DNA from 2 places in the Bradyrhizobium sp. IAR9 genome. Region 2 is predicted to be linked to the other one. Evidence: predicted binding sites of a transcription regulator. Region 2 holds the regulator's gene; the other holds the start of a gene.
The links. Region 2 encodes PhoB, which activates phosphate uptake and scavenging genes when phosphate is short. Its sites were predicted from a motif close to TGTCATNNANCTGTCAT; they were not measured.
Positions count from the first base shown of each region.

Region 1: the regulator PhoB is predicted to act here: its motif matches at 2,686-2,702, upstream of GGD67_RS02140 (RNA degradosome polyphosphate kinase).

Region 1 is NZ_JACBZW010000001.1:437,775-452,225, forward strand. Features, by position in the region: gene purN (phosphoribosylglycinamide formyltransferase) at 1-60, opposite strand, end outside; gene purM (phosphoribosylformylglycinamidine cyclo-ligase) at 75-1,148, opposite strand; gene GGD67_RS02130 (CDP-alcohol phosphatidyltransferase family protein) at 1,306-1,848, shown strand; gene GGD67_RS02135 (DnaA ATPase domain-containing protein) at 1,941-2,618, shown strand; gene GGD67_RS02140 (RNA degradosome polyphosphate kinase) at 2,776-4,968, shown strand; gene ppx (exopolyphosphatase) at 4,984-6,486, shown strand; gene GGD67_RS02150 (hypothetical protein) at 6,593-7,066, opposite strand; gene GGD67_RS02155 (efflux RND transporter periplasmic adaptor subunit) at 7,288-8,421, shown strand; gene GGD67_RS02160 (efflux RND transporter permease subunit) at 8,422-11,496, shown strand; gene GGD67_RS02165 (DUF3240 family protein) at 11,493-11,804, shown strand; gene GGD67_RS02170 (TerC family protein) at 11,811-12,671, opposite strand; gene ndk (nucleoside-diphosphate kinase) at 12,713-13,135, opposite strand; gene GGD67_RS02180 (hypothetical protein) at 13,449-13,706, shown strand; gene GGD67_RS02185 (hypothetical protein) at 13,926-14,099, shown strand; gene GGD67_RS02190 (ABC-F family ATP-binding cassette domain-containing protein) at 14,152-14,451, shown strand, end outside.
Region 2 is NZ_JACBZW010000023.1:48,280-62,730, reverse strand. Features, by position in the region: gene GGD67_RS37760 (O-succinylhomoserine sulfhydrylase) at 1-869, shown strand, start outside; gene GGD67_RS37755 (SGNH/GDSL hydrolase family protein) at 1,007-1,999, opposite strand; gene GGD67_RS37750 (SGNH/GDSL hydrolase family protein) at 2,012-2,791, opposite strand; gene GGD67_RS37745 (OpgC domain-containing protein) at 2,791-4,101, opposite strand; gene apaG (Co2+/Mg2+ efflux protein ApaG) at 4,281-4,673, shown strand; gene GGD67_RS37735 (Hsp33 family molecular chaperone) at 5,752-6,759, opposite strand; gene argF (ornithine carbamoyltransferase) at 7,026-7,949, opposite strand; gene GGD67_RS37725 (aspartate aminotransferase family protein) at 7,949-9,157, opposite strand; gene GGD67_RS37720 (GcrA family cell cycle regulator) at 9,614-10,126, shown strand; gene phoB (phosphate regulon transcriptional regulator PhoB) at 10,359-11,066, opposite strand; gene phoU (phosphate signaling complex protein PhoU) at 11,090-11,806, opposite strand; gene pstB (phosphate ABC transporter ATP-binding protein PstB) at 11,818-12,636, opposite strand; gene pstA (phosphate ABC transporter permease PstA) at 12,633-13,484, opposite strand; gene pstC (phosphate ABC transporter permease subunit PstC) at 13,489-14,451, opposite strand, start outside.

The DNA of each region.
Region 1 (14,451 bases), on a different contig from region 2:
GATCAGCGCGGACATGTTGGAGCCGCGGCCGGAGATCAGGATGGCGACGCGGCGCTTCATCGCAGCGCCAGTCATCACAGCGCCATGTCGAGATGGCCGTTATAGACGACGCGGTGCTCGCCCTCGGCCGGGATCACCGTGCCGAGCTGCGCCACGGTCTCGCCGGCGTCGGTGAAGACCTGCATGACCTGGTCGACCTTGTCGGGCTCGACGATCGCGATCATGCCGATGCCGCAGTTGAAGGTGCGCAGCATCTCCAGCTCGGCGATGCCGGCCTGCGCCGCCAGCCATTTGAACACCGGCAGCACCGGCAGGCGGGCCAGATCGATGCCGACGCCGAGGTTGCTCGGCAGCACGCGCGGAATGTTGTCGGTGAAGCCGCCGCCGGTGATGTGGGCAAGGCCCTTCACCGCGCCGGTCTCGCGGATCGCGCGCAGGCAGGATTTGACGTAGAGCTTCGTCGGCGTCAGCAGCGCGCCGCCAAGGGTCATGACCGGGGCGAACGGCGCTGGCGCCTCGAAGCCGAGGCCCGATTGTTCCACGATCTTGCGCACCAGCGAGAAGCCGTTCGAATGCACCCCTGATGAGGCGAGGCCAATGACGGCGTCGCCGGCCGCGATGTCCTTGCGCGGCAGCAACGTCCCTCGCTCCGCGGCACCGACGGCAAACCCGCCGAGGTCGTAATCGCCGTCCTTGTAGAGGCCGGGCATCTCGGCGGTCTCGCCGCCGATCAGGGCGCAGCCGGATTCGCGGCAGCCCTCCGCGACGCCCGCGACGATCGAAGCCGTCGCCTCCGGATCGAGCTTGCCGCAAGCGAAATAGTCCAGGAAGAACAGCGGCTCGGCGCCCTGCACCACGAGGTCGTTGACGCTCATGGCGACGAGGTCGATGCCGATCCCGCCATGCAGGCCGGTCTCGATCGCGATCTTGACCTTGGTGCCGACGCCGTCGGTCGCGGCCACGAGGACCGGGTCCTTGAAACCGGCCGCCTTGAGGTCGAACAGGCCGCCGAAACCGCCGATCTCGGCGTCGGCGCCCGGCCGTGCGGTGGCGCGCACCATCGGCTTGATCAGGTCGACCAGGCGGTTGCCCGCATCGATATCGACGCCTGAATCGGCGTAAGTGAGGCCGTTTTTGCGGTCGGTCATGCCCGATTTCCAGTGGGTTCGCGGCTGGTTACGTCGAATTCCGGGGACGCGCAATGGCTCGCATGGCGCACCGCCGTATACTATGTAGAGATATCAACCGGTTCAGCCTCCCGAGAGGCCGGATTCGAGGTCAGACCGGGTGCCGGGAAGCGCTTTCGTGAGTATTCCGAACATCATTACCCTGGGCCGCATCATGTTGGTCCCGATCATCGTCTGGGCCATCGTGTCGAGCCAAATGGAGGTCGCGTTCGCCGTCTTCCTGATCGCCGGTATCAGCGACGCCGTGGACGGCTTCCTTGCCAAGCGCTTCAACATGACGAGCGAGCTCGGCGCCCTGCTCGACCCGCTCGCAGACAAGGCGCTGCTCGTCTCGATCTACATGGCGCTCGGCATCTGGGGCGCAATTCCGCGCTGGATCGTGATCCTGGTGGTCTCGCGCGACATCATGATCGTCGCCGCCGTGATCGTGTCCTGGCTGTTCGACCGGCCCGTCGAGATGAAGCCGTCGAAAGTGTCCAAGCTCAATACGGTGGCACAAGTGGCGTTCGCGGCGCTCGTGCTGGCGGCGCTTGCCTTCGGCTTCAAGCCGGCCCCGTATGATATCATCCTGATGGGCCTCGTCACGGTCTTCACGCTCTCCTCCGTGTCGCTCTATCTGGTCGAGTGGCTGCGGCACATGAGTACGATCGAGGCCAAATGAGAGGGGATGCGGCCCCGTAAAAGGCCAACTCCCGCTCGATACGTCCGACCTCTTCAAATGACGCCGGCGCGCCGGCATGGAGCAAAGCAAGCGTGCCAGGCCGCGTTCACCCCCGACAATTGGCGTTTTCACTTCCGCATGCGGAGAGCCTCAGCCGGGACAATTTCCTTGAGGGACCGGCCAATGCAGCCGGCCTCGGCCTGATCGACAGCTGGCCGGAATGGCCGAACCGGATCATGTGGCTGGCCGGCCCGGAAGGAAGCGGCAAGAGCCATCTCGCCGCGATCTGGGCCGAGGAGGCCGGCGCCCGCTCCACCACGGCCAATGCGCTGACCGCTGCGGGCGTTCCGGGCACGCTCGCCACCGGTGCGCTCGTGGTCGAGGATCTCAAGGCCAGGGAATTTGACGAACGCGCCCTCTTCCACCTGATGAACCTCGCCCGCGAGGATGGCGCCTACATTCTGTTCACCGGACGCGAGGTGCCGGCCTCGCTGGAGATAGAGCTTCGCGACCTGCGCTCGCGTCTGCGCGCCGTTCCGGTGGTCGCGCTGCTGCCGCCCGACGACCAGCTCTTCCGCGGCCTGATCGTCAAATTCTGCGCCGACCGCCAGCTCACCGTGGACGAGAGCGTAGTCGGCTACCTCGCCACGCGCCTGGAGCGGTCCTCGGCCGCCGCCCGCCAAGCCGTGGAATTGCTCGACAGCGAAGCCCTGCGACTTGGCCGCCCGGTCACCCGGGCGCTGGCCGCCGAGCTGCTGCGGGACGCTTGATCGGTCGCGCGGCCGCGCCCAAGGCCTACGCGAGCCCGCTTGACGCGGCGAAGCGGCGGAACATCAATGTCATCGAAACGTCATCGCTCTAACACATGCTCCGGCCGGTTTTGCGCATAAGTCGCAAATTGGGGCGAACTGGATGGACCGACTTCTGATGGACTCTGCGCAAGCTGTTGAAACTAAAGAAAAAGCCCCAGAGACCGAAAGCCTGCCGGCGATCGCATCGAGTCCCGAGCGATTCATCAACCGCGAGCTTTCCTGGCTGCATTTCAACCGCCGCGTCCTGGAGGAATCGGTCAATCCCAGCCATCCCATGCTGGAGCGGGTGCGATTCCTGTCGATTTCCGCAAATAACCTCGACGAGTTCTTCATGGTTCGCGTCGCCGGAATCAAGGCGCAGGTGCGCGAGGGCATTGCCGAACGCAGCCCCGACGGCCTGACGCCATCCGAGCAGCTCGCCCTGATCAACCGCACCGTCTCCGAACTCGCCTCCGACCAGCAGGCGATCTGGCGCGATTTGCGCGGCACTCTGGCCGATGTCGGCATCGTCCTGGTCGACGGCAAGGACGTCACCAAGGCGGAACGGACCTGGATCGAGGACTATTTCCTCAGCAACGTGTTCCCGCTGCTGACGCCGCTGGCGATCGACCCGGCCCACCCCTTCCCGTTCATCCCGAGCCTCGGCTTCACCATCGCGCTCCAGCTCACGCGCGCCGCCGACGGCAAGCAGATGAACGCGTTGATCCGCATGCCCGGCAAGATCGACCGCTTCATCCGCCTGCCGGCCGACGGCAAGGTGGTCCGGCTGATCTCGCTGGAGCAGGCGACCGCCCTGTTCATCAACCGCCTGTTCCCCGGCTACAATCTGCACGGCCAAGGCGCCTTCCGCATCATCCGCGACTCCGAGCTCGAAATCGAGGAAGAGGCCGAAGACCTCGTCCGCCTGTTCGAGACCGCGCTGAAGCGCCGCCGCCGCGGGTCGGTGATCCGACTCGAGATCGATGCCAAGATGCCGGAGGAGCTGCGCAGCTTCGTGCAGCACGCGCTGTCGGCCGCCGACGACGAGGTGTTCCTGGTCGACGGCGTGCAGGCGATGAACGAGCTCTCGCAGCTCACGCGCCTCGATCGGCCCGACCTCGAATTCACCCCTTACGTGCCGCGTCATCCCGAGCGCGTGCGCGAGCATGGCGGCGACATCTTCGCCGCGATCCGGCAGAAGGACCTCGTCGTCCATCACCCCTACGAATCCTTCGACGTGGTGGTGCAGTTCCTGCAGCAGGCGACGCGCGACCCCGATGTCGTCGCGATCAAGCAGACGCTCTACCGCACCTCCAACAACTCGCCGATCGTGCGCGCGCTGGCGGAAGCCGCCGAGGCCGGCAAATCCGTCACCGCGCTGATCGAGCTGAAGGCGCGCTTCGACGAGGAAGCCAACATCCGCTGGGCACGCGATCTCGAACGCGCCGGCGTGCAGGTCGTCTACGGCTTCCTCGAACTGAAGACGCACGCAAAACTCTCGATGGTGGTGCGTCGCGAGGGCGGCAGCCTCACGACTTACGTCCATACCGGCACCGGCAATTATCATCCGGTCACCGCGCGCATCTACACCGACCTCTCCTACTTCACCTCCGATCCGACCATCGGCCGCGATGCCGCGCGCGTGTTCAATTTCATCACCGGCTACGCCGCGCCGAGCGATCTGGAAAAAATGGCGGTGTCGCCGCTGACCTTGCGCAAGCGCATCATCGAGCACATCCAGGGCGAGACCGCGCATGCGCGCCACGGCCGCCACGGCGCGGTCTGGATGAAGATGAATGCGCTGGTCGACCCCGACATCATCGACGCGCTCTACGAGGCCTCCCAGGCCGGCGTGCAGGTCGAGCTCGTGGTGCGCGGTATCTGTTGCCTGCGCCCCGGCATTCCCGGCCTGTCCGAGAACATCCGCGTCAAGTCGATCATCGGACGCTTCCTGGAACACGGCCGAATCTACTGCTTCGGCATGGGCCAGGGTCTGCCGAGCGCCAAAGCGGCTGTGTATATCTCCTCCGCCGACATGATGCCGCGCAACCTCGACCGCCGCGTCGAGGTGCTGTGTCCGCTGCAGAATCCCACGGTGCATCAGCAGGTTCTCGAACAGATCATGGTCGCGAATCTCAAGGACAATGAGCAGAGCTGGCAATTGTTGCCGGACGGGTCCTCAACGCGTATGAAGACCGCGAAGGGCGAAGAGCCTTTCAACGTCCACAACTACTTCATGACAAATCCGAGTCTGTCTGGCCGTGGAAAGTCGCTCAAGGAATCCTCGCCGCGTCGTCTCACGCGCCGGAACGAACGCCATCAATCCTGATCGGGGATGTTCGGCGTGAAGCGGCCGCGCAAGCGCGGCTCGAGCGTCGCGGTCATCGATATCGGTTCCAACTCGGTCCGTCTCGTCGTCTACGAGGGGCTGACGCGGAGCCTCATTCCGATCTTCAACGAGAAGACGCTGTGCGGCCTCGGACGCGAGGTGCAGAGCACCGGCCTGCTCGCGCCCGACGCCGTCGACAAGGCGCTGACCTCGTTGAGGCGCTTTCGCGCGTTGTGCCGCGTGATGCAGGTCGGGCGCGTGTTCGCGATCGCGACCGCGGCCTGCCGCGACGCCTCCAACGGCCCCGACTTCATCGCGAAGGCCGAGCGCATTTGCGCGGTGAAGATCGAGATCCTGTCGGGCCCGCGCGAGGCGCGGCTGTCGGCGCTCGGCGTGATCTCCGGCATCCATCATCCCGACGGCATCGTCGGCGATCTCGGCGGCGGCTCGCTCGAACTGATCGACGTGCGCAGGAACAGCGTGCGTAGCGGCGTGACGCTGCCGCTCGGCGGGCTCGCGCTCCAGGACCTCGCGCACAAATCGCTCAAGCGCGCCGACCGCATCGTGCGCGAGGCGATCGACGAGGTGCCACAGCTCACTGCGGGCCGCGGCCGCACTTTCTATGCGGTCGGCGGCACCTGGCGTGCGCTGGCGCGCATCCACATCATCCAGAGCGGCTATCCGCTCCAGGTGATGCACGGCTATTCGCTGTCCGCGGCTGAAGCGCTCGACTTTTCGCGCCGTCTGCGTCGGCTTGCGGCCGCGGACATGCTCGCCGACATCGAGATCGTCGCCGATGCGCGGCGCCCGCTCCTCACCTATGCGGCGTTGGTGCTCGAGCACATCATCCGCGTCGCAAAACCCAAGACCATCGTGTTCTCGACCTTCGGCGTGCGCGAGGGCCTGCTGCACGAGAAGCTGTCGGAGCCGGAACGCAACAAGGACGGCCTGATCTGCGCCGCGGAAGAGCTGAACCAGCTGCTGTCGCGCTCGGCCAAGCACGCCCACGAGCTGATCGCCTGGACCGACCGCCTCGCGCGCGTGGTGAAGCTGCGCGAGACCGAGGAGGACCGCCGCTTGCGCCACACCGCGTGCCTGCTGTCCGATATCGGCTGGCGCGTGCATCCCGATCACCGCGGCGAGCAGACGCTGAGCCTTGTCGTCAACGGCAATTTCGGCGCGATCACCCACACCGAGCGCGCCTTCGTCGGCCTGTCGGTGTTCTATCGCTATGCGGGCCTGAGCGAGGAAAACCAGCCGCCGGTTACCATGCAGGAGCTGCTGACGCCGGCGCAGCTCGAACGCGCGCGCCTCTTGGGCGCTGCGTTCCGCGTCGCGCATCTGATCTCGGCGGCGCGCCCGGGCGTGCTGCCGGCCACGCATTTCCGCAGCCAGGGCCGCAAGCTGATGCTGGTGTTCGAGCATCGCCTCGGCGACCTCGTCGCCGACCGCGTCGGCAGCCGCTTCCGCGCACTCGCCCGCCTGGTCAGCCGCGCCGGCTCGATCGTGCGGCGCTAGCGCATGATCCGGAAAAGTGCGTAGCGGTTCTCCGAAAAGATCATGCTCTAACCATAGACTAAAGCGCAACGAGACAGGTGCAAGCGACAGGCATCTGCACCGACATCTACTTCGCGACGAATCGGCTGCCATTCCAGCGCAGCTTCCGGCTGGTTCCGTTGCGGTCGAGGAGCTCGACGAAGGCCTGGTTGTTGACGGATGATAGTCGGATGTCATAGGTGCGCACCGTGAGCACGCGGCGGTATCGGCCGGCCGTCGCGACATACACTTCGTGAAGACATCCCGCGGAATTGCAAAGAACGGCTCTGCTGCGGCATTGAAAATCGTCGAAGTGAAGGGCCACGAACTCGGCGCCTGGCACGGTCAGATAGAGCGCAAAATGTTGGGCGGCCGCTATCGAGCCCCCGCACGTAGCGTTCCATTTCTGCACGTCTGCGCGGATTTCGTCCGGGAGCATGTCAATGTGCGCGGGACTCCAAGGATCCTGCGCCGTTCCACTGTGGGAAAGCGCGGGCTGCACGAGAGCAAGCGCCGCAATGACACTGCCCAGCAGTGTGCACAAGAGTCTGCTCAATTTCACGACTTTGCTCCTGCGTAGTTCAGAACAGCCTTGGCTGTTGCGCCCCGCGATAAGCAAACCACCCGGAGCCCACCTCGGCCCACAGCCGGATCGATGCCATCTCCGGCGCGCCTCGTGCAAAAATATCCTGCGCAGGCCAAGCGCGCTTGATGCACATCAACCCACCACCGTCGCGCCGGCGTTAGCGAGATACAAATGCTGCGCTCCGGACGACTTCCGCCATGCAACTGCCCCATGGGATTTTCCGTCTGAGCCCCGCTCGGAGCGCGACTGCCCGTGCTCTCCTAGCGCTTGTATTGAGTCTTTGGCCCTCCGCGCCGAATGCACAGGACGAGGTGAAGCTCAGCGATGCGCAGGCGCGCAATCTCGGCGTCCGCGTCACCCATCCTGTCGCGAGCCGGACCGATCTGACGCTGCCCTATCCCGTCCAGATCGTCATCCCGACGCAGCAATTGTGGGTCGTCAGCGCGCCGGTGGCCGGCATGGTCGCCAAGCTCCTGGTGGGGCGCGGTGACCGCGTCACGGCCGGTCAGCCGCTGGTCACGCTGGAGAGTCCGAGCTTCGTCTCCCAGCAGCGCGACTATCTGCACGCGATCGCGCAGGAGCACCTCGCCAGCCAGCAGCTCAATCGCAACGTGGATCTGTTCGAAGGCAAGGCCGTGCCGCAACGCGTGCTCGAAGCCAGCCAGGCCGAAGCGCGCCAGGCCGCCCTCGTCGTCGCCGAACGGCGTCAGATGCTGCATCTGAGCGGGATGTCCGACGATGCAATCTCCCGGCTGGCCCAGCAAGCGGCGATCAGCGGGACGCTCACGGTCAATGCCCCGCAAGCCGCGTCCGTGGTCGAGCTCGCGGTGTCACCAGGGCAGCGGCTCGAACAATCCGCACCGCTTGTCAAGTTGGCGCGGCTCTCGCCGCTATGGGCGGAAATCGCGGTCCCTGCCGCCAATATTCGAGCGATCCGTATCGGCGCGAAAGTCGAGATCGAGGGCTATTCCACCCCGGGCAAGGTGGTGTTGGTCTCAGAGACCATCGATCCTGCCACCCAGACTATTCTGGTTCGCGCGGAAGTCCCCAACGACGGCGAGCTGCATCCCGGCCAGACCACCGCGGCCCGCATCGGATTTCTCTCGACCGGCGAAAGCGCCTGGGAGATCCCTTACAGCGGGCTGGTCCGGCGGGGCGAGCAAACGTCGGTCTTCGTCGGCTTTGACGGCGGCTTCCGGCTGGTGCCGGTCAAGCTGCTTGCGGAAGATCAGGACCATGTGGTCGTAGCGGGCGCCGTCTCGGACCGGGATGAGATCGCGATCGGCGGCATCTCGGCGCTTCGCGGCATCCTCTCCGGACTGGGGCAGTAAATGCCCCGGCGCCTGGTTGCGTTCGCACTGTCGCAGCGACTGTTCGTCATGCTCGGCGTGCTGCTGGTGATCGGCGCCGGCGCTGTCCTCCTGCCCGGCTTACCGATCGATGCCTTTCCTGACGTTTCGCCGGTTCAGGTCAAGGTCATCATGAAGGCGGCGGGCCTCACTCCCGAAGAGGTCGAGCAGCGCATCACCGTTCCCGTCGAGCTCGAACTGCTCGGATTGCCGAACAAGAAGGTGCTTCGTTCGACCACGAAATACGCGCTGGCAGACATCACCGTCGATTTCGAGGACGGCACCGACATCTACTGGGCGCGCAACCAGGTCTCGGAGCGGCTGTCGAACATCTCGCGCGATTTCCCCGACGGGGTGAGCGGCGGTCTGGCGCCGATCACGAGCCCTCTCGGCGAGATGTTCATGTTCACGATCGACAGTCCCGAGCTGTCGCTCGCGGAACGCCGCACCCTGCTCGATTGGGTGATCCGCCCGGCCTTGCGGACCGTCCCCGGCGTTGCGGACGTCAATGCGCTCGGCGGCTATGTCCGCGCCTTCGAGATCGTGCCGCGCAACGACGCGCTGGCCGCGCGCGGCATCACCTACGATGTGTTTCGCCGGGCCATCGAAGCCAACAGCCGCAACGACGGCGCCGGGCGGGTGAACCAAGGCGAGGACAGCGCCCTGGTCCGGATCGAAGGCAGCATCCGCTCGATCGAGGACATCAAGGCGATCGTCGTCGACACCCGCGAGGGCGTACCGATCCTGGTCAACGACGTCGCGAGCGTCAAAGTCGGGACGCTGACCCGCTATGGCGCCGTCACGGCGGACGGCCGCGGCGAAACCGTCGAGGGACTGGTCCTCGGCTTGCGCGGCGCCAACGCGGGTCAGCTCATCCGTGACGTGCGTGCTCGGCTCGCGGAACTGCAACCCTCGCTGCCGAAGAGCGTGTCGATCAACGTGTTCTATGACCGCAGCCGCCTGGTCAACCGCGCCGTCGGCACCGTGGTGCGGGCCCTCGGCGAGGCCACCGCCCTCGTCATCGTCCTTCTGCTGCTCTTCCTCGGCAACTGGCGGGCCTCGCTGGTGATCGCTCTCAGCCTGCCGCTTGCCATCGTCATCGCCTTGATCGTCATGCGCGTGGTGGGAATGTCGGCCAACCTGATGAGCCTCGGCGGACTTGCGATCGCGATCGGCATGCTGATCGACGCGCTGGTGGTCGTGGTCGAGAACATCGTCGGGAACCTCGGCAAGCACGAGCCGGGCAAGGCCACTCCGCTGATCCACCTGATCTACCGGTCGGTCTGCGAAGTCCTGGAACCGGTCGCCTCGGGCGTGCTCATCATCATCATCGTGTTCGTCCCCCTGCTGACGCTGCAGGGGTTGGAGGGGAAGCTGTTCATCCCCGTCGCGCTGGCCATCATTTTCGCGCTGGGCGGGTCGCTGCTTCTGGCGCTCACAGTGATCCCGGTCGCGACCTCCTTCGTGCTCAAATCTGCATCGCATCGCGATCCCCTGCTGGTACGCGCGGCCCAACGGGTCTACGCGCCGGCATTGACCTGGGCGCTCAACAACGAGCGCAAGGTGATGACTGTGGCACTGATCGGCCTCGTCGCGGCGGGCTTCGCCTATACCAAGCTCGGCAAGACCTTCATGCCGACCATGGACGAAGGCGACGTCATCGTCAGCGTGGAGACGCTTCCGTCCGTCAACCTCGACGAGTCGCTAGCGATGAATGCAAGGCTGCAGACCGCGCTTCTGGCCGTGCCTGATATTGCCGGCATCGTCGCGCGAACCGGGTCGGACGAGCTCGGCCTCGACCCCATGGGCCCCAACCAGACCGACACGTTCCTCGTGCTCAAGCCGGCAGCCGAGCGCGCGACCGACAATCGCGAGGCCCTGCTGCAGAAGCTTCGCGAGGTCCTCACCGGCTTCCCCGGCATTTCGCTCAGCTTCACCCAGCCCATCGACATGCGTGTGCAGGAGATGATCAGCGGCGTGCGCGGTGACGTCGCCGTCAAGATCTTCGGCCCCGACATCGCCAAGCTGAACGAAACCGCGGCAAAGCTGTCGGCGATCCTGTCCAGCATCGACGGTGCCGAGGATGTCTACACCACGCTGAACGAAGGCGCTCAATACTACACGGTTGCGGTCAACCGCATGGAGGCCGGCCGCCTCGGCCTGACGGTGGATTCCATCGTCAACTCGCTGCGGACGCAGATCGAGGGCCGGACCATCGGGACCGCGCTCGAGGACGGACGCCGCACGCCGATCCTCATCCGGGGCAGCGAGACGACGCGGGAAGCGCCGACGCTGCTGGCGAGCCTGCCGCTCACGCTCGCCTCCGGACGGCACGTCGCGCTGTCGCAGGTCGCCCGCATCCAGCGCGTGGACGGCCCGGTGAAGATCGACCGCGAGGACGGCGCCCGCATGAGTGTGGTGCGCGCCAACATCCGCGGTCGCGACATGGTCGGCTTCGTCGAAGCGGCCCGCCAGAAGGTCGCGACCGAACTCCGGCTGCCCAGCGGTTACCGGCTGACCTGGGGCGGGCAGTTCGAGAACCAGCAACGCGCCGCCGCGCGCCTATCCGTCGTGGTCCCCGTCGCGATCGGCCTGATCTTCGTGCTGCTCTTCACAACATTCGGTGCCATCCGCCAGGCCCTGCTGGTGCTCGTCAACATTCCCTTCGCCCTGATCGGTGGCGTCTTCGCCCTGGTCGTGACGGGCGAGTACCTGTCGGTGCCGGCTTCGGTCGGATTCATCGCGCTGCTCGGCATCGCCGTGCTCAACGGCGTCGTGCTGGTCTCCTACTTCAATCAACTCCGCGCCCACGGCCTTCCCGAGGATCGCATCGTCGTCGAGGGCGCCATGCGCAGGCTTCGCCCCGTGCTGATGACCGCGAGCATCACGGCGCTCGGCTTGATCCCGCTGCTGTTCGCCACCGGCCCGGGATCCGAGGTGCAGCGACCGCTCGCAATCGTCGTAATCGGAGGACTGCTGTCCTCCACCCTGCTCACCCTGATTCTCCTGCCGATCCTGTATCGCCGCTATGGCGGATCGTCGAAGGTGGCCAAATGATTGAGCAGCCGGTCTGTCTGACGCTGATTGTGCCGCATCTCCTGCGCGAGGAGGTGCTCGACTATCTCGCTGAGCAGACCGACCTGGTTTCGGGATTCACGGCATCGCACGGAGCCGGTCACGGCACTGAGATCCGTTTGCAAACGGCCGCCGAACGCGTGAAGGGCCACGCCGATCAGGCCGTCGTGCAAGTGGTTCTGTCGAGCAGTGATGCCGGCCGCTTGCTCGACCGTCTGCGGGTTTCGTTCGCCGGAACCAAGCTGGTCTACTGGACGATACCCGTGACGGAACTCGGCACGATCGACTGAGCGGGCCTACTCCGCCGACGCCCGGGCGTGGCGCTCGGACGATTCCAGCGCCGCTGCGGTCAGCTTGCGGCGGCGCCAGATGGTGCCGACCACCAGCACGACGATGACGCCGAGCGCGGCGCAGAAATATTCGCCGCCCGCCCCGCCATGGCCGAATTGCGGCGGGATGCGCAAGGCACCGAGCATGCTGTCGAGAGAGGCACCGAACGGACCGTCGAACAGCGTGTGCAGCTTCGGCGCGACACCGGGATCGGTCGCCATCACCTCGCCCGCGATCCAGCCGAGCAGCGCAGCACCGGCCCAGACCAGCACCGGCAGCTTTTCGAGCAGCGCCATGATCAGCGCCGCACCGGCGACGATCAGCGGCACGCTGATGGCAAGGCCGAGGATCAGGAGCGGCACGCTGCCATTGGCGGCGGCTGCGACCGCAATGACGTTGTCGAGCGACATGACGATGTCGGCGACCACGACGATCTGGATGGCCTGCCACAGATGCGAGGCCGCGTCGACGTCGTCGTCCTCGTCGTGCTCCGGCACGAGGAGCTTGGCCGCGATCACGATCAGGGCGAGACCGCCGATCAGCTTGAGATAGGGCAACTCCATCAGTGTCGCGACGATGCCGGTGAAGATGATCCGCAGCATCACGGCTGCGCCGGCACCGAAGATCATGCCCCACAGCCGGTGTCGCGGCGAGAGGCCGCGGCAAGCCAGCGCGATCACCAGCGCGTTGTCGCCGGACAGAAGGATGTTGATCCAGATGATCTTGCCGACCGCAATCCAGAAGGTCGGTTCGGCCATCTCGTTGCGAAACTGGGTGAAGAATGCCCCGATCGTCGCGGGATCGAAGATCTGCCAGAGCCAGCTCACAATAGGTCCCCTCGCCCAGTCTCTAAATTACGGCCGGCTTATCAGCCGACGATCTCGTTGCCCGAGAAGAACTGCGCGATCTCGATCGCGGCGGTCTCCGGCGCATCCGAGCCGTGTGCGGAATTCTCGCCGATCGACTTGGCGTAGAGCTTGCGGATGGTGCCGTCGGCGGCCTTGGACGGATCGGTCGCGCCCATCGCGTCGCGGTACTTGGCGATGGCGTTCTCGGCTTCCAGCACCTGGACGACGACCGGGCCCGAGGTCATGAACTCGACGAGCTCGCCGAAGAACGGCCGCGCCTTGTGGACGGCATAGAAGGTCTCGGCCTGTTCCTTGGTCATGCGGATGCGCTTCTGCGCGACGATGCGCAGGCCCGCCTTTTCGATCACGGCGTTGACGGCGCCGGTCAGGTTACGCGCGGTCGCGTCGGGCTTGATGATCGAGAAAGTGCGTTCGATGGCCATAATCTTGTCCTTGGAAGAAAAGCGGTGGTTGTCGAGTTGCGGGGCTTATATCGGCGCCTTTGCCATCCGGCAAGCGACCGCCGGTATGACGTCACAGACGCTTCGCCGCAGGACCGGACCCCTGCAGTTTCAATCTGGATTACAACAATTTCACCCAGATGAACCCAATCTGAAGCCCCTGTCAGGATTCGGTTCAGCCTCGCCGGCGTAGGGTTGGCCCCATCGAAACCGAGCCCGATCACTGGGCGGACCGTTTCGGCGGCCTTTCCATCGACGCGGATGCCCCCGCGCCGGCAGTTTTGAGGAGATCACCATGTTGAGGAAACTTTCGCTTGCCGCTGTCGCTGCGGTTGCGCTGGGTGCCGCGCTGGCGCCGACCTCGGCTTCCGCCCACTGGCACGGTGGCGGCCCGGGCTGGCACGGCGGCGGCGGAGGCTGGCACCGCGGCCACGGCTGGGGCGGACCGCGCTTCTATGCCCCCGTCTCCTACGGTTATGGCGGCTGCTATGTGCGCCGGCTGGTCCCGACCCCCTGGGGACCCCGCTGGCGGATGATCAACCGCTGCTACTGAGCCCGACAGCACCTTGACTTAAAGGCTACCGCCCCCCACGGTTGCCTTCCAAGAGAAGCCCCGGCGATCCCCCCGCCGGGGCTTCGCATTTTGGGCGGATATTGCGGGATTCATACAATTTTGACGAGAATGCCGGCATTCCCCCAAAAACCGCGAAACCATTTTGGGGGCCAATGACTTGGTACCGTGTCCTTACTTTGAGCACACGGAACCTGCGCGATGGCTGGCCTTTTTGCCAATGACAGCGAACAGATCGATCGGCGGACCAGCCGCTCGATTTGCGATGCGGTGGGCGAACGGCTTCAGCAGAGCCTGCGTCCCGAACCTCAGCTCCCGACCCACCTCGAGCAGCTCATGAACGAGCTGAGGCAGCGCGACCGCGACTCGCATTGAGCGGCTAAGAAAAACGGGTTGCGTTCGACGCGCCTTGCGGTGACAAGGCCGCATGCTTGTCATCACCGACCTCTCCCTCCGCCTCGCCGGACGCCTTCTGATTGACCAGAGTTCCGTGCAGATCACGCCCGGATCGCGCGTCGGCCTGGTCGGACGCAACGGCACCGGCAAGTCGACGCTGTTCAAGGTGATCCGCGGTGAGCTCGCGGCCGAGCACGGCTCGGTGACCCTGCCGCCGCGCTGGAGCGTCGGCAGCCTCGCCCAGGAAGCCCCGAACGGACCCGACAGCCTGATCTCCGTCGTGCTCAAGGCCGACCTCGAACGCGACGCGCTGCTCGCGGAAGCCGAGAGC
Region 2 (14,451 bases):
TGGCCTCGCGCGCCCTGTTCGGCTCGTGCCTCTACGTCGTCCAGGACCTGCTGCCGCGCTACGGCATCGAGACCACGCTGGTCGACGGAGCCAATCTCGATGAATGGCAACGCGCGGTGAAGCCCAACACCAAGACGTTCTTCCTGGAGAGCCCGACCAACCCGACGCTGGACGTGCTCGACATTCCCGGGATTGCCGAGATCGCGCACAAGGGCGGCGCGCGACTCGTCGTCGACAACGTGTTCGCGACCCCGATCTGGCAGAGCCCGCTCGCGCTCGGGGCCGACGTCGTGGTCTATTCCGCGACCAAGCATATCGACGGCCAGGGGCGCTGCCTCGGCGGCATCATCCTGTCGTCGGAAGCCTTCATCGCCGAGCACATCCACAATTTCATGCGCCAGACCGGCCCGTCGATCTCGCCGTTCAACGCCTGGGTCCTGCTCAAGGGCCTGGAGACGCTGGGCGTGCGCGTGCGCGCGCAGACCGAAACGGCCGCGCGCATCGCCGACGTGCTGGCGAGCCATCCGAAGATCTCGCGACTGGTTTTCCCGGGCCGCGCCGATCATCCGCAGGCAGCGCTGGTGAAAAAGCAGATGCGCGGCGGCTCGACGCTGGTCGGCTTCGAGGTGAAGGGCGGCAAGGCCGCGGCGTTCCGCGTGCTCAATGAATTGAAGCTGGCGAAGATCTCCAACAATCTCGGCGACGCCAAGAGCCTCGTCACGCATCCGGCGACCACGACGCATCAGCGTCTGAAGCCGGAGGACCGCGCCGCGCTCGGCATCAGCGAAGGGTTCATCCGCTTCTCGGCGGGGCTCGAGCATGCCGACGACCTGATCGAGGATCTGACTGCGGCGCTGGAGAAGGCGTGAGGCGAAGCGAGATCTCGTAGGGTGGGCAAAGCGAAAGCGAGCCCACGTCTTCTTCCTTCGTATCACTGATTCCTTCGTATCACTGAGCGATGGTGGGCACGGCGCTTTGCGCCTTTGCCCACCCTACGGCAGCGTGCCTACATCGGCCGATACGTTCTTACGTCCGCGGGCACGTTCACGCCCAGCTTGATCTGCCCCACCGAGCGGATGATGTCGTCGCCGAGCAGCTGGGCGAAGCAGGCATAGCCCCAATCGTTCATGTGCAGACCGTCGGCGATGACGAAGCTCTCGACCGGAATCGACTGGTTCTCGTGCCAGTCGCGCATCACCTCGAAGCGCGGGAAGATGCCGACGTGACGAAGCTCGGCGACCTTGCCGAGCAGCTTCACCATCTTGCCGGCGCTTTCGCCGCGCTGGTTGACGGCCGGCGAATATTGAGGATCGACCAGCACGATGTCGGCGCCGCCGGCGGCCTGGATGCGGCTGATGCCGTCCTCGACCAGTTTGGCGGTGTCGCCGGGATCGAGATTGCGCAGCACCGCGTTGGTGCCGACCTGCCAGATCACGAGATCCGGATGCACGTCGATCACCTGGGTCTGGAGGCGCTTCATCATCTCGGGCGCATCCTCGCCGCCGACGCCGGCATTGACGACGGTGATGTCGGCGGTCGGATAGTGTCGGCGCAGCTGGGCGGCGAGACGGTTCGGATAATTGAACTCCGGCGAGCTCGCGCCGAATCCTGCGGTCGACGACGAGCCGAACGCGACGATGAGGACGGGCTGGCCGGCGACGAGCTTGCCCGCGACATGCGGCAGCGAGCCCATCGCCTTCGAGCCGCCCTTCGGCGGCAGGCAGGGCACGCGGTTGAAGACGTCGCCGGCGGATTTGGCGACCTGCTTCACCTTGTCGATGGCGCGCGCGGTGATGCCGCGCTGCTCGGGCGAGGTCACAGCAACGGTGGTCTGGGACGGCGAAGCGGGAGCGGGATCAGCCGACTGCGCCGGTGCTTGTGTCGCCTGCGCGGCTTGGGTCTGCGCATGGGACTGCGGGGCCGGCGCCAGCAACAACAGCACTGCTGCTGCAGGCGCGGCCAGCCATGCCGTCAGGCAAAAAGGGCGGAGAGAACTCATTAACACTAGACCTCAATTTTGCTGCTGGGCCGGCTCCAGATGGGCTGCGTCGATCACGAACTGTGCCAACGCCCGGCCAAGGCAATCATGAACCTGCTTCGCCAGTTCGGGCCCGCGGGACGGGCTGAACAGGTCGAACTGACCCTGATCATTCCACTGCCGCATGATCGTGAAACGATCGAACAGCGGAATATCATGCTCCTGCGCCACGACGCGCATATTATCGAGAAACGGTTGGGCCGAGATCATCGTTTCGGTACGCGGGCTGTACTGCAAATTCATCAAGACGACGTCGGCCCCTGCCTTTTGCAACGCAACAACCCCCTCGGTGACGGCGCTGCGAAATTCGTCGGGATCGATGGATCGGATGGCATCCACGGTCCCGGTCTGCCAGACGACCAAAGTAGGCGTTTTTGCTTCCATCAGCTTAACGAAGGTCGAGGCGGCCTCCTCCGCCGTTCGCTTGCTCTGTATTTCTACGGAGACGTGCACCGCTTCCGACGGCGGCAGCTTTTCCTTCAGAATCGCTTCCATGCGCGCCGGATAGGAGCTGCCCTCCGAGGATGGAATCGTGGTCGAGCGGCTGCCGATGACCAGGATCTCGAGCGGCTTGCCGGCCTTGACGGCCTCGGCGACCTTGGGAAGCTGGCTTTCACTGGTAAGCAGATAAGACGGCAATTCGCACGCCGCGGGCGCGGTGGCAGCGCCAGACGCAGCATCGCCCGCGCGCGCCACAGGCGCGGCGAGGCTACCGCATAGCAGGACCAGGCTCAGGAGAACCTTCGCCTTCATCAGCCCCCTCCCGCCAGATCGGCGTTGCCGACGGCGTTTTTGGTTTTCGCACCGCTCTTGTCAGCCACGCGCTTGTACCACGAAATCACCCAGGCCACGCCCCACATGATCAGGACCCCGGAGAGACTAATCAGCGCATGCATGGCTGCGCCGCCGGAGACTTCGGCGAGAATGAAATGGCCGGCGAAGGCCAGGAAGACGCCGAGGCAGAAGATCTCGAGAGAATGCTGGCCACATAGAATCAATGGTCGTAGCCAGCGCGATTTCAAGCCCGGCCAATCCCGGGGTAGGAAGCGTACGGTGAGCGCGGCCAGCGCCAGGAAATGCGTGAAGCGCAGCACGTCGAGATCGGTCTTGTCGATCGGATACATCCACTTCTCGACCCGCTTCGGCATGAATTGGGAGAGCTGCGGCACGTACCAGGTCAGCGTCACGTAGAACGCCGCGGCGAGGTATGCGATCGCGATCCACATTGTCACGGGCGAAGCCAGGATACGCGACATCCGTCGCGCACCTCCGAGCGCGCACCATGCACCGAAGACGAACAGCAATTGCCAGGCGAAGGGATTGAAGGCCCAGAAGCCGTTCGGATAGGCCGACAGGTAAAGATCGTATTCCCAGGTGACCGCGTAGAGCGCGACCGAGAGGCCGAGCGTGATGTCGGGGCGCCATTTCATCGACCACAGGATCAGCGGCAGCGCCAGCATCAGCACGATGTAGAGCGGCAGCACGTCCATGTTGACGGGGCGGAAGCGCAGCAGCAGCGCCTGCACGATGGTGACGTCGGGCTGCTTCAGGAAATCCATGATGCCCATCTCTTCGGTGTAGAGCGGGTTCTCGAACCTGGTCGCGACGTAGGAGATTTCGGCGAGGAAGATCGTGAACAGGAAGACGTGGGCGACGTAGATCTGCCAGACCCGGCGCAGGATGCGCGCGGTGGCGATGACGACGCCGCTCTCCAGCATCGCCCTTCCGTAGACGAAAGCGGCGGTGTAGCCGGAGATGAAGATGAAGATCTCGGTGGCGTCGCTGAAGCCGTAATTGCGGATCGTGAACCAGGTCAGCAGGCTCGGCGGCAGATGGTCGATGAAGATCAGCCACAGCGCCAGCCCGCGAAACAGGTCGAGCCGGAGCTCGCGCTCGCCGATGGCAGGCAGCGTGATGGCCGGCGCGGTCGCGCGCGGCTTCGCCCCCGCGGGCTTGCTGTCCCCAGGCGTGCAATCTACAGGCTTACTGTCTACAGGCTTGGCGTCTGCAGGCTTGGCGGTTCCCGCGATCGTCGATCCCGTCACATGGTCGGCAATGGTCATCGGGGCCTAGAAACCCTTCCGCAAATCGCGACGTTGAGGAGTGTACCGGTCCGGTCGTCATCTCGCAAAGCCGCCGGATCACGTCCGGGTGTCATTCCCTTCGAATTCTGGCGGGACGATGTCGCCAAAGCCGTCTCCGGCGTTTGGTTCCAGCGCCGGATTTCGGTATGATAGCAACCATGTACCGCGCCGTGACCCGCCAGATCGAAGTGACCGTCGAGCCGAACTTTGTTCCGGAGCAGTCGTCGGCCGACCGCTCCCGTTACTTCTGGTCCTACACCATCGTCATCGTCAATTCGGGCGAGGAGACCGTGCAGCTCAAGACGCGGCACTGGATCATCACCGACGCCTCCGGGCGCCAGCAGGAGGTGAAGGGCGAGGGCGTGGTCGGCGAGCAGCCGATCCTGGCCCCCGGCGAGCGCTTCGAATACACCTCCGGCGTCCCGCTCTCGACCGCCTCCGGCTTCATGACCGGCCGCTACCAGATGGTCACCGAAAGCGGCGAGCGCTTCGAGATCGACGTGCCGGCGTTTTCGCTGGATAGCCCGGACAATAAGAGGGTGTTGAATTAGGGCCTCGCTCTCGTGTCCCGGACGCGCTGCGGCACGTAGTGGCGCTGCGCAGAGCCGGGACAAAGGGGCGCCACGGCAAGCGGCGAGATGGGCCCCGGCTCTGCAGCGCATCACTTCGTGCTGCGCAGCGTCCGGGGCAGGAGATCGGAGAGGGCGCATGCATTGCGATGCTCCCCTGCACATCCCAGCGGCGGTGCCGTAGGGTAGGCAAAGGCGCATAGCGCCGTGCCCACGATCTCTTTCCATCAACAACAGGGCGTGGGCACGCTGCGCTTTGCCCACCCTACGAGATCGAGATTGTGGCACGCAGCTCAGCTTGCAGACACGCCTTGGCGGCCTCGCGGCTTGAATCGCCCGAGCTTTGCTTCGTCGCTTCACCCTCTAAAGCCAAGAGGGCGCAGGGAAGGCCGGGTGCCGGCTGGCACCCGCGGTCTGCTGCGCGAAAAGCGCACGCAAGAAGACCGCACAGCAGCATACAGGTGTCGCCGATCACTCGGCCTTCCCTGCGCGATGGTTGGACGGCTTATGCCGTGATCTCCCGGGAGCCGACCATTCCTTCTGGCCTCCCTCGCCGTTCGAATTGACGATGCCGTCCGCCCGGTTGGGCTCGCGCGCATCTTCGAAAGGCTTGACCGTAGCAACGACGGCCAGGACCACACGGTTTTGCCGTACGCGCATTCGCTGGTCACCACATTATCTCCCGGCCTTGTCGACGTTGCCGAAAGAATGTGGCGAGACGAACTGAACAGCGCCGCTCATCCGCACGCGGTTACGGGCTCACAGGGACTACCCGCCCTGCCCGCACCTCTCGTGCCGACGCTGCCGCGTCCACCGCAAGCCCGGCTCGCGACAGTGACGACCACATAGTCGCCCCTCTTGGGTGAGCCGGGATGGGCAACACATACGCCGAAACCGAATTTCGGTAAAGTGGAATATTTTTAGCGAAGCGGATTGACAGAGCGCGACACAGGGCAGGCGCCGTAGGGTGGGCAAAGCGAAGCGTGCCCACGTCTTTCGCCGCCGTCGAGAGCTCGTGGGCACGGCGCAAGTGCGCCTTTGCCCACCCTACGAGAGCTCGCTACGCGCCTTCGACGCCCGCCTCGTCCGGCGTGAAATCGTACACCGAGCTGCAGAACTCGCAGGTGACGACGACCTTGTCGTCCTTGACCATGGCGGCGCGGTCGTCGGGGGAGAAGCTCTTCAGCATCGCGGCGACCGCATCGCGCGAGCAGGAGCATTGCGCCTTGAGCACCATCGGATTGAACACGCGCACGCCGCGCTCGTGAAACAGGCGGAACAGCAGCCGCTCGCCGGAGAGCTCGGGATCAATCAGCTCGACGTCCTCGACGGTCTCGATCAGCGAACGCGCCTCGACCCAGGCGTCGTCCTCCGCGACGCTGTGCACCTCGACGCCATCAGGGGCATCGCCGGGATGCAGATCGGCCTGCCGCGCGCGCTCCGCCGCCTTGGGCAGAAACTGCATCAGCATGCCGCCGGCGCGCCAGCGATGCTTGCCGCCGTCGTTGGAGCGCCACTCCTCGCCAACCGCGAGGCGCACGCGCGTCGGGATCTGCTCGGAGCGCAGGAAATATTCGTGGGCGGCGTCTTCGAGGCTGCCGCCGTCGAGCGCGACCAGACCCTGGTAGCGACTCATGTCGGGGCCCTGGTCGATGGTCATGGCGAGATGGCCGCGGCCGAGCAGCGTGCCCGAATCTTTGGTATCGCCGAGACGCGCGGCATCGAAGCGCGCATAGGCCCGCAGGCGATCCGGCGCCATGTAGTCTACGACCAGGAACGACACCGGGCCGTCGGTCTGGGCCTGCAGGATGAAGCGGCCCTCGAATTTCAGCGCCGAGCCGAGCAGCGTCGTCAGCACGATGGCCTCGCCGAGCAGCTTGCCGACCGGCGCGGGGTAATCGTGCTTGGTCAGGATCTCGTCGAGCGCCGGGCCAAGCCGCACCAGGCGCCCGCGCACGTCGAGCGCGTCGACCTCGTAGGGCAACACGGCGTCATCGATCGGAACCGCTGATGGCGCGCGAACCGGGCCTTCGGGGCCGGCTTTCATCTGAGGGGATTGGGAAACCATGGGTCGTTATCTGGGGTCGGTCGGTGGGAAATGGAAGGGCGCGGGGTGGTGGGTTCGGGGGCGATAAGGTTGCACAACGTTGCGGCAAATTCGATGTCGTCCCGGACAACCGTAAGCGCAGCTCCGGGGCCCATAACCACAGGATGCGGTTTGGCGAAGACCGCTCGCCTCCGCCAGCCCGCCACAAGAGAGATTCCGCGGTATGGGTCCCTGCGTTCGCAGGGACGACAGTTGTGTGTGAGGCGGCCGTCGGGCTTGCAGCGCCCTTACTTCACCGCATCGAAGCACCAGGCCAGGATGCCCTTCTGCGCGTGCAGGCGGTTTTCGGCCTCATCGAACACGACCGATTGCGGACCGTCGATCACGTCGTCGGTGACTTCCTCGCCGCGATGGGCGGGCAGGCAGTGCATGAACAGCGCATCGGGCTTGGCCAGCGACATCAGCTTGCCGTTGACCTGATAGGGCTTAAGCACGTTGTGGCGGTGCTCGCCTTCCTTGTCGCCCATCGACACCCAGGTGTCGGTGACGACACAGTCGGCGCCGCGCACGGCGGCTTCCGGATCGGTGCCGAGCATGATCGGCGCGCCGGTCGCCTTGATGAAGTCGCGCATCACTTTTTTCGGCGCGAGCTCCGGCGGCGTCGCGACATTGAGCTGAAACTTGAAGCGCTCGGCGGCGTGAGCCCAGGACGCCAGCACATTATTGTCGTCGCCGGTCCAGGCCACCGTCTTGCCCTCGATCGGGCCGCGATGCTCCTCATAGGTCATGAGATCGGCCATCACCTGGCAGGGGTGCGAGCGCCGCGTCAGGCCGTTGATGACGGGCACCGTCGCGTTGGCCGCAAGCTCCAGCAGCGCGTCATGGTTGAGAATACGGATCATGATGGCATCGACATAGCGCGACAGCACGCGCGCGGTGTCGGCGATGGTCTCACCGCGGCCGAGCTGCATCTCGGCACCGGTGAGCATGATGGGCTCGCCGCCGAGCTGACGCATCGCGACGTCGAACGACACGCGTGTCCGGGTCGACGGGCGCTCGAAGATCATCGCCAGCGTCTTGCCTTCGAGCGGCCGCACCGGCTGCTGCGCCTTCTGCTTCGCCTTCATGGCGGAGGACGCCGCGAGCATGGTCTTGAGCTCCGACAGCGGCAGCTCGTTGATATCCAGGAAGTGCTTCGGGGACTTGCTCATCAGCTTGCCGCCCGCTTGGTCTGGCTGGACGAGATCGCGGCGCAGGCGCGCTCTAACCGCCCGACGCTGTCCTCGATCTCGGCTTCGGTCACGATCAGCGGTGGCAGGAAACGCACGACATTGTCGCCGGCCCCGACCGTGAGCAGTTTTTCATTGCGCAGCGCCGCGACGAGATCGCCGGAGGGCACCACGGCCTTGATGCCGATCAGAAGGCCCTCGCCGCGCACTTCGCTGACGACATCGCCATGACGGTCGATCACGGAGGCGAGCTTCTGCTTCAGCAGCAGCGACATCTTCTGCACGTGGTCGAAGAAGCCGGGCTGGAGCATGACGTCGAGCACCGCATTGGCCGCGGAGATCGCCAGCGGATTGCCGCCGAAGGTCGAGCCGTGCGAGCCGGGCCCCATGCCGGCTGCCGCATCCGCGGTCGCCAGCACAGCGCCGATCGGGAAGCCGCCGCCGAGCGCCTTTGCCAGCGACATCACGTCAGGCGTGACGCCGGTGCGCCGATAGGCGAACAGATCGCCGCTGCGGCCCATGCCGGTCTGCACCTCGTCGAAGGCCAGCAGCAGGCCCTTCTCGTCGCAAAGCTGGCGCAACGCCTTGAGGAAGGTCGGCGTTGCCGAGCGCACGCCGCCCTCGCCCTGGATCGGCTCGATCAGGATGCCGGCGGTGTGCGGGCCGATCGCCTTCTTGACGGCCTCGATATCGCCATGCGGCACCTGGTCGAAGCCTTCCATGGGCGGACCGAAGCCTTCGAGATATTTTGCAGAGCCGGTCGCGGCGAGCGTTGCCAGCGTGCGGCCGTGGAAGGCGCCTTCGAAGGTGATGATGCGATAACGTTCCGGATGCCCCTTGGAGAAGTGATGATGGCGGACCAGCTTGATCACACCTTCCAGCGCTTCGGCGCCCGAATTGCAGAAGAACACGAAGTCGGCAAAGCTTTCGTTGCAAAGCCGGCTCGCGAGCTTCTCGCCGTCCGGGCTCTGGAACAGGTTCGACATGTGCCAGAGCTTGGTCGCCTGCTCCTGCAGCGCCTTGATCAGATGCGGGTGGCAATGGCCGAGCGCATTCACAGCCACGCCCGAGGTGAAATCGAGATAGCGATCGCCATTGGTCGCGATCAGCCAGCAGCCTTCGCCGCGCTCGAAGCCGAGGTCGGCTCTGGCGAAAACGGGGAGCAAATGCGGCGCTGCGCTGTTAGTCATGATGTCACTTGAATGTTGCGGACGGTGTGACGCGTGCATTGCGCAACGCACCATCGACCGGCCCGGAAAACGAAACGTGCCGCCTTTTAAGGGCGGCACGCGGGACTATCTTATGCTTGGCAAGACGGGTGTCAATGCCGCCCGGAAAGCCTCAGGAAACGCTGAATCCGTAGTCTTGCGGTGCCGATTTTGCGGGTTTTCACCACGGAACATGTGGAAGCGAGTCGGCGGACTCTTGCGCGGGAGTCACGCCATATTGTAGCGTTTGGATTGTCAGATACGACATCTCGTGCAGCGGTTCTGATCCCAAGAGTCCTCTTGTACCGGCGTAAACGTTCGGGCGTCAGTCACGCGCCCGGCGAGCCTTAAGGGATTCTGACGGCACGGGTTTTTGAAGGCTTAGGCAATCGCTGCGAGGCCCCAGGATGGCTGGCGCGTAGCGAGGGAAAGGGTGCAATGACGGTTTTGACCTGGTCCGACGATCGCGTCGAGCAGCTGAAAAAGCTCTGGGAGGCCGGACTTTCGGCCAGCCAGATCGCAGCTGAGCTCGGCAATGTGACCCGCAATGCCGTGATCGGCAAAGTGCACAGGCTGGGTCTGTCCGGCCGCGCCAAGAGCCCTTCATCGGCAGCGCCCCGGCCGCGCAAGGCGCGTCCCGCGCAGCACATGATGCGGGTGACCCGCCCCATCGCGCGCGGCAACACCGCGCTGGCGCAGGCCTTCGAGGTCGAGGTGGAGGCTGAACCCGTCACCTACGACAACGTGGTGCCGATGGGCCAGCGGCTGTCGCTGCTCGAGCTGAACGAGGCGACCTGCCACTGGCCGGTCGGCGATCCCTCGAGCCCGGATTTCTTCTTCTGCGGCGGCAAGGCACTGTCCGGCCTGCCCTACTGCGCCCAGCACTCGCGCGTGGCGTATCAGCCGGCGGCGGATCGCCGGCGCGCGCCGGCGAAGCCGGGTCCGCGCTGAGTTCGCGGAATTCTCTGATCGCCAAGACGGCAGCCGTCACACGATGACGGCTCAACCAACTCGGTGTCATCCCCGCGAACGCGGGGATCCATAACCACAAGGCGCAGTTGTCGCGCGAGATGGTCACTCCGGGTCTTCGCCAAACCACCGCCTGTGGTTATGGGTCCCTGCTTTCGCAGGGACGACACCGGAGAATGCGGCGGCAGCCCGCCAAAGCCAACGCCAGCAAACCTTACGTCTGCTCCGCCTTCGCGAAGCGGTCGTCGAGCGCGTAGCCGGCGCCGCGGACGGTGCGGATCGGATCCTGCTCGCGGCCGAGATTGAGCAGCTTGCGCAAGCGGCCGATATGGACGTCGACGGTGCGCTCATCGATGTAGATGTCGCGACCCCAGACGCTGTCGAGCAGCTGCTCGCGCGAGAACACGCGGCCGGGATGCTCCAGGAAGAACTCCAGCAGGCGATATTCGGTCGGGCCGAGATCGATCGGCCGGCCCGAGCGCGCCACGCGGCGCTTGTCGCGGTCGAGCTCGATGTCGCCATAGGCCAGCACCGTCGCGAGCCGCTCAGGACTGGCGCGCCGCAGCAGGCCCTTCACGCGCGCCAAAAGCTCCGGCACCGAGAACGGCTTGACGATGTAGTCGTCGGCGCCGGTCGCAAGCCCCCGCACCCGCTCGCTCTCCTCGCCGCGCGCGGTGAGCATGATGATCGGCAGCTGCTTGGTGTCGGGCCGGGTGCGCAGGCGGCGGCACAGCTCGATGCCCGACAGGCCCGGCAGCATCCAGTCGAGCACGATCAGGTCCGGGATGTGCTCCTTGAGGCGGGTGTCGGCGTCGTCGCCGCGCATGACCGTCTCGACGTCATAGCCGTCGCCTTCGAGGTTGTAGCGAAGCAGCTCGGTGAGAGCTTCCTCGTCCTCAACCACCATAATGCGTGCGCCCATCGGGTCGTCGCTCCTTCAAGTCTTCAGGTATTCGGGACCGTCGTGGCGAAGGTGGTCATGTCGCCCTTCGGCCGCTTGTCGGTGATCGCCTGGCCCTCGATCATGTAGAACACGGTCTCGGCGATGTTGGTGGCGTGGTCGCCGATCCGCTCGATGTTCTTGGCGCAGAACATCAGATGGATGCAGAACGAGATGTTGCGCGGATCCTCCATCATGTAGGTGAGGAGCTCGCGGAACAGCGAGGTGCAGATCGCGTCGACCTCCTCGTCGCCCTTCCACACCGCCATCGCCGCCGGCAGGTCATGCGCGGCATAGGCGTCCAGCACCGACTTGACCTGCTGCTGCACGAGGTCGGTCATGTGCTCCAGGCCGCGGAACAGCTTCAGCGGATGGAAGTCGGTCTCCAGCGCGGCGACGCGCTTGCCCATGTTCTTGGCGAGATCGCCGATGCGCTCGAGGTCGGTCGCAACGCGCATGGCGCCGACGATCTCGCGCAGATCCACCGCCATCGGCTGCCGGCGGGCGATGGTGAGCACCGCGCGTTCCTCGATGCGCTTCTGCAGCGCGTCGAGCTCGGCGTCGATGGTGACGACGCGCTGGCCGAGCGCGACGTCGCGGCGGATCAGCGCGTCGACGGAATCGACGATCATGCGCTCGGCGATGCCGCCCATCTCGGCGACCAGGCGGGTGAGCTCCTGGAGGTCGGTGTCGAAAGCCTTTGCGGTATGTTCAGTACCCATGTCGCGTCTCCTCAGCCGAACCGGCCGGTGATGTAATCCTGCGTGCGCCGGTCGCTCGGCGACGTGAAGATCTTGCTGGTGTCGTCGAACTCGATCAGCTCGCCGAGATACATGAAGGCGGTCTTGTCGGAGACGCGCGCCGCCTGCTGCATGTTGTGGGTGACGATCGCGATCGTGTAGTTCTCGGACAGTTCCTGGATCAGCTCCTCGACCTTGGCGGTCGAGATCGGATCGAGCGCCGAGCAGGGCTCGTCGAACAAAATCACTTCAGGGCGCACCGCGACGGTGCGGGCGATGCACAGGCGCTGCTGCTGGCCGCCGGAGAGCGACAGGCCGGAGGCGTTGAGCTTGTCCTTGACCTCGTTCCACAGCGCGCCGCCGCGCAGCGCCTTCTCGACGCGGTCGTCCATCTCGGACTTCGAGATCTTCTCATAGAGGCGGATGCCGAAGGCGATGTTCTCGTAGATCGTCATCGGGAATGGCGTCGGCTTCTGGAACACCATGCCGACCCGGGCGCGCAGCAGATTGAGGTCGAGCCTGGGGTCGAGGACGTTGGTCTGGTCCAGCATGAGCTGGCCGGTGGCGCGCTGGCCCGGATAGAGGTCGTACATCCGGTTGAAGATGCGCAGCAGGGTCGACTTGCCGCAGCCCGACGGGCCGATGAACGCCGTGACGCGGTTGGCGCCCAGCGTCAGGTTGATGTTCTTCAGCGCGTGGTGCTCGCCGTAATAGAAATTGAGATTGCGCACCGTCACCTTGGCCGGGGCTTCCGGCAGCGGCTGCGAGGCCAGATGAGCGTTGGAACTCATGGATACGGACAGGTCGGTCATTTTGCAGTCCTCTCGGCGCCGAGGATGCGCGCGCCAATGTTCAGGGCAAGCACGGTGAGCGTGATCAGCAGCGCGCCGCTCCAGGCGAGCTGCTTCCAATAGGCGTAGGGGCTCTGGACGAAGTTGTTGATGGTAACCGGCAGGTTGGCCATCGTCTTGTTCAGGCCGAGGCTGAAGAACTGGTTCGACAGCGCGGTGAAGAGCAGCGGCGCGGTCTCGCCGGCGACGCGGGCGGTGGCGAGCAGCACGCCGGTGATGAGGCCCGACCGGGCCGCACGATAGGCGATACGCTTGATCACCAGCGAGCGCGGCAGGCCGAGCGCCGAGGCCGCCTCGCGCAGGGGATTCGGCACCAGCAGCAGCATGTCCTCGGTGGTGCGCAGCACGACCGGGATCACGATGACGGCGAGCGCGAGCGCGCCCGCGATCGCGGAGAAGCCACGCATCGGCACCACCACCGCGCCATAGATGAACAGGCCGATGATGATCGAAGGCGCCGAGAGCAGGATGTCGTTGATGAAGCGGATCACCGAGGTCAGCTTGTCGTTGCGGCCGTATTCGGCAAGGTAGGTGCCGGCGAACAGGCCGAGCGGCGCGCCGATGCCGACGCCGATCAACGTCATGATGATCGAACCGACGATCGCGTTGCGCAGGCCGCCTTCGGTCGAACCGGGCGGCGGCGTATCCGCGACGAAGATCTGAAGATTGAGGCCGGCCAGGCCGTTGAAGAGCAGCGTGACCAGGATCAGCGCGAGCCAGGTGACGCCGAAGGCGGCCGCGGCGAAGCAGAGCCCGCGGATGACGATGTCCTTGCGGCGACGACGCGAATAGATCGGATTGAGCGCCATGACGTTACTTCCCCGCCTTCTTGTCCAGCCGCATCAGCATCAGCCGCGCTGCGGCCAGCACGAAGAACGTCAGCACGAACAGCAAGAGGCCGAGCAGGATCAGGCCGGACTGGTGCAGGCCGTCGCTCTCGGCGAACTCGGATGCGATCGCCGCCGAGATCGTGGTGCCCGGCGCGAAGATCGATGAGGAGATGCGGAACGAATTGCCGATGATGAAGGTCACCGCCATGGTCTCGCCGAGCGCGCGGCCCAGCGCCAGCATGACGCCCCCGATGATGCCGACGCGGGTGTAGGGGATCACCACGCTGCGGACGACTTCCCAGGTGGTGCAGCCGACGCCGTAGGCGGCCTCCTTCAGCACCGGCGGCACCGTCTTGAACACGTCGACCGAGATCGAGGTGATGAAGGGCAGCACCATGATGGCGAGGATCAGCGCGGCGTTGAACGTGCTGAGATAGGACGGCGGACCTGCGAAGATCGCGCCCAGCACGGGCACGCCGTCAAAGATCCTGATCATGAAGGGCTGGAAGGTGTTGGCCAGGAACGGGCCCAGCACGAAGAAGCCCCACATGCCGTAGATGATCGAGGGAATGCCGGCGAGCAGCTCGATCGCCATGCCGATCGGGCGGCGCAGCCATTGCGGGCAGAGCTCGGTGAGGAAGATCGCAATGCCGAGACCGACGGGAATGGCGATCAGCATCGCGATGAAGGAGGTGACGAGCGTGCCGTACATCGGCCCGAGCGCGCCGAGCACGGGCGGATCGGCCGACGGCGCCCAGCGCTGCGTCCACAGGAAGGAGAAGCCGTATTCCTTCATCGCCGGGAACGCGCCGACGATCAGCGAGACGATGATGCCACCGAGAATGAGGAGCACCGAGATCGCGGACAACCGCGTGATCCAGTAGAAGGTGACGTCGCCGAGCTTGAACGCGCTCAAGGCCTTGGCGCGGTCATACGGTCCGGCGTC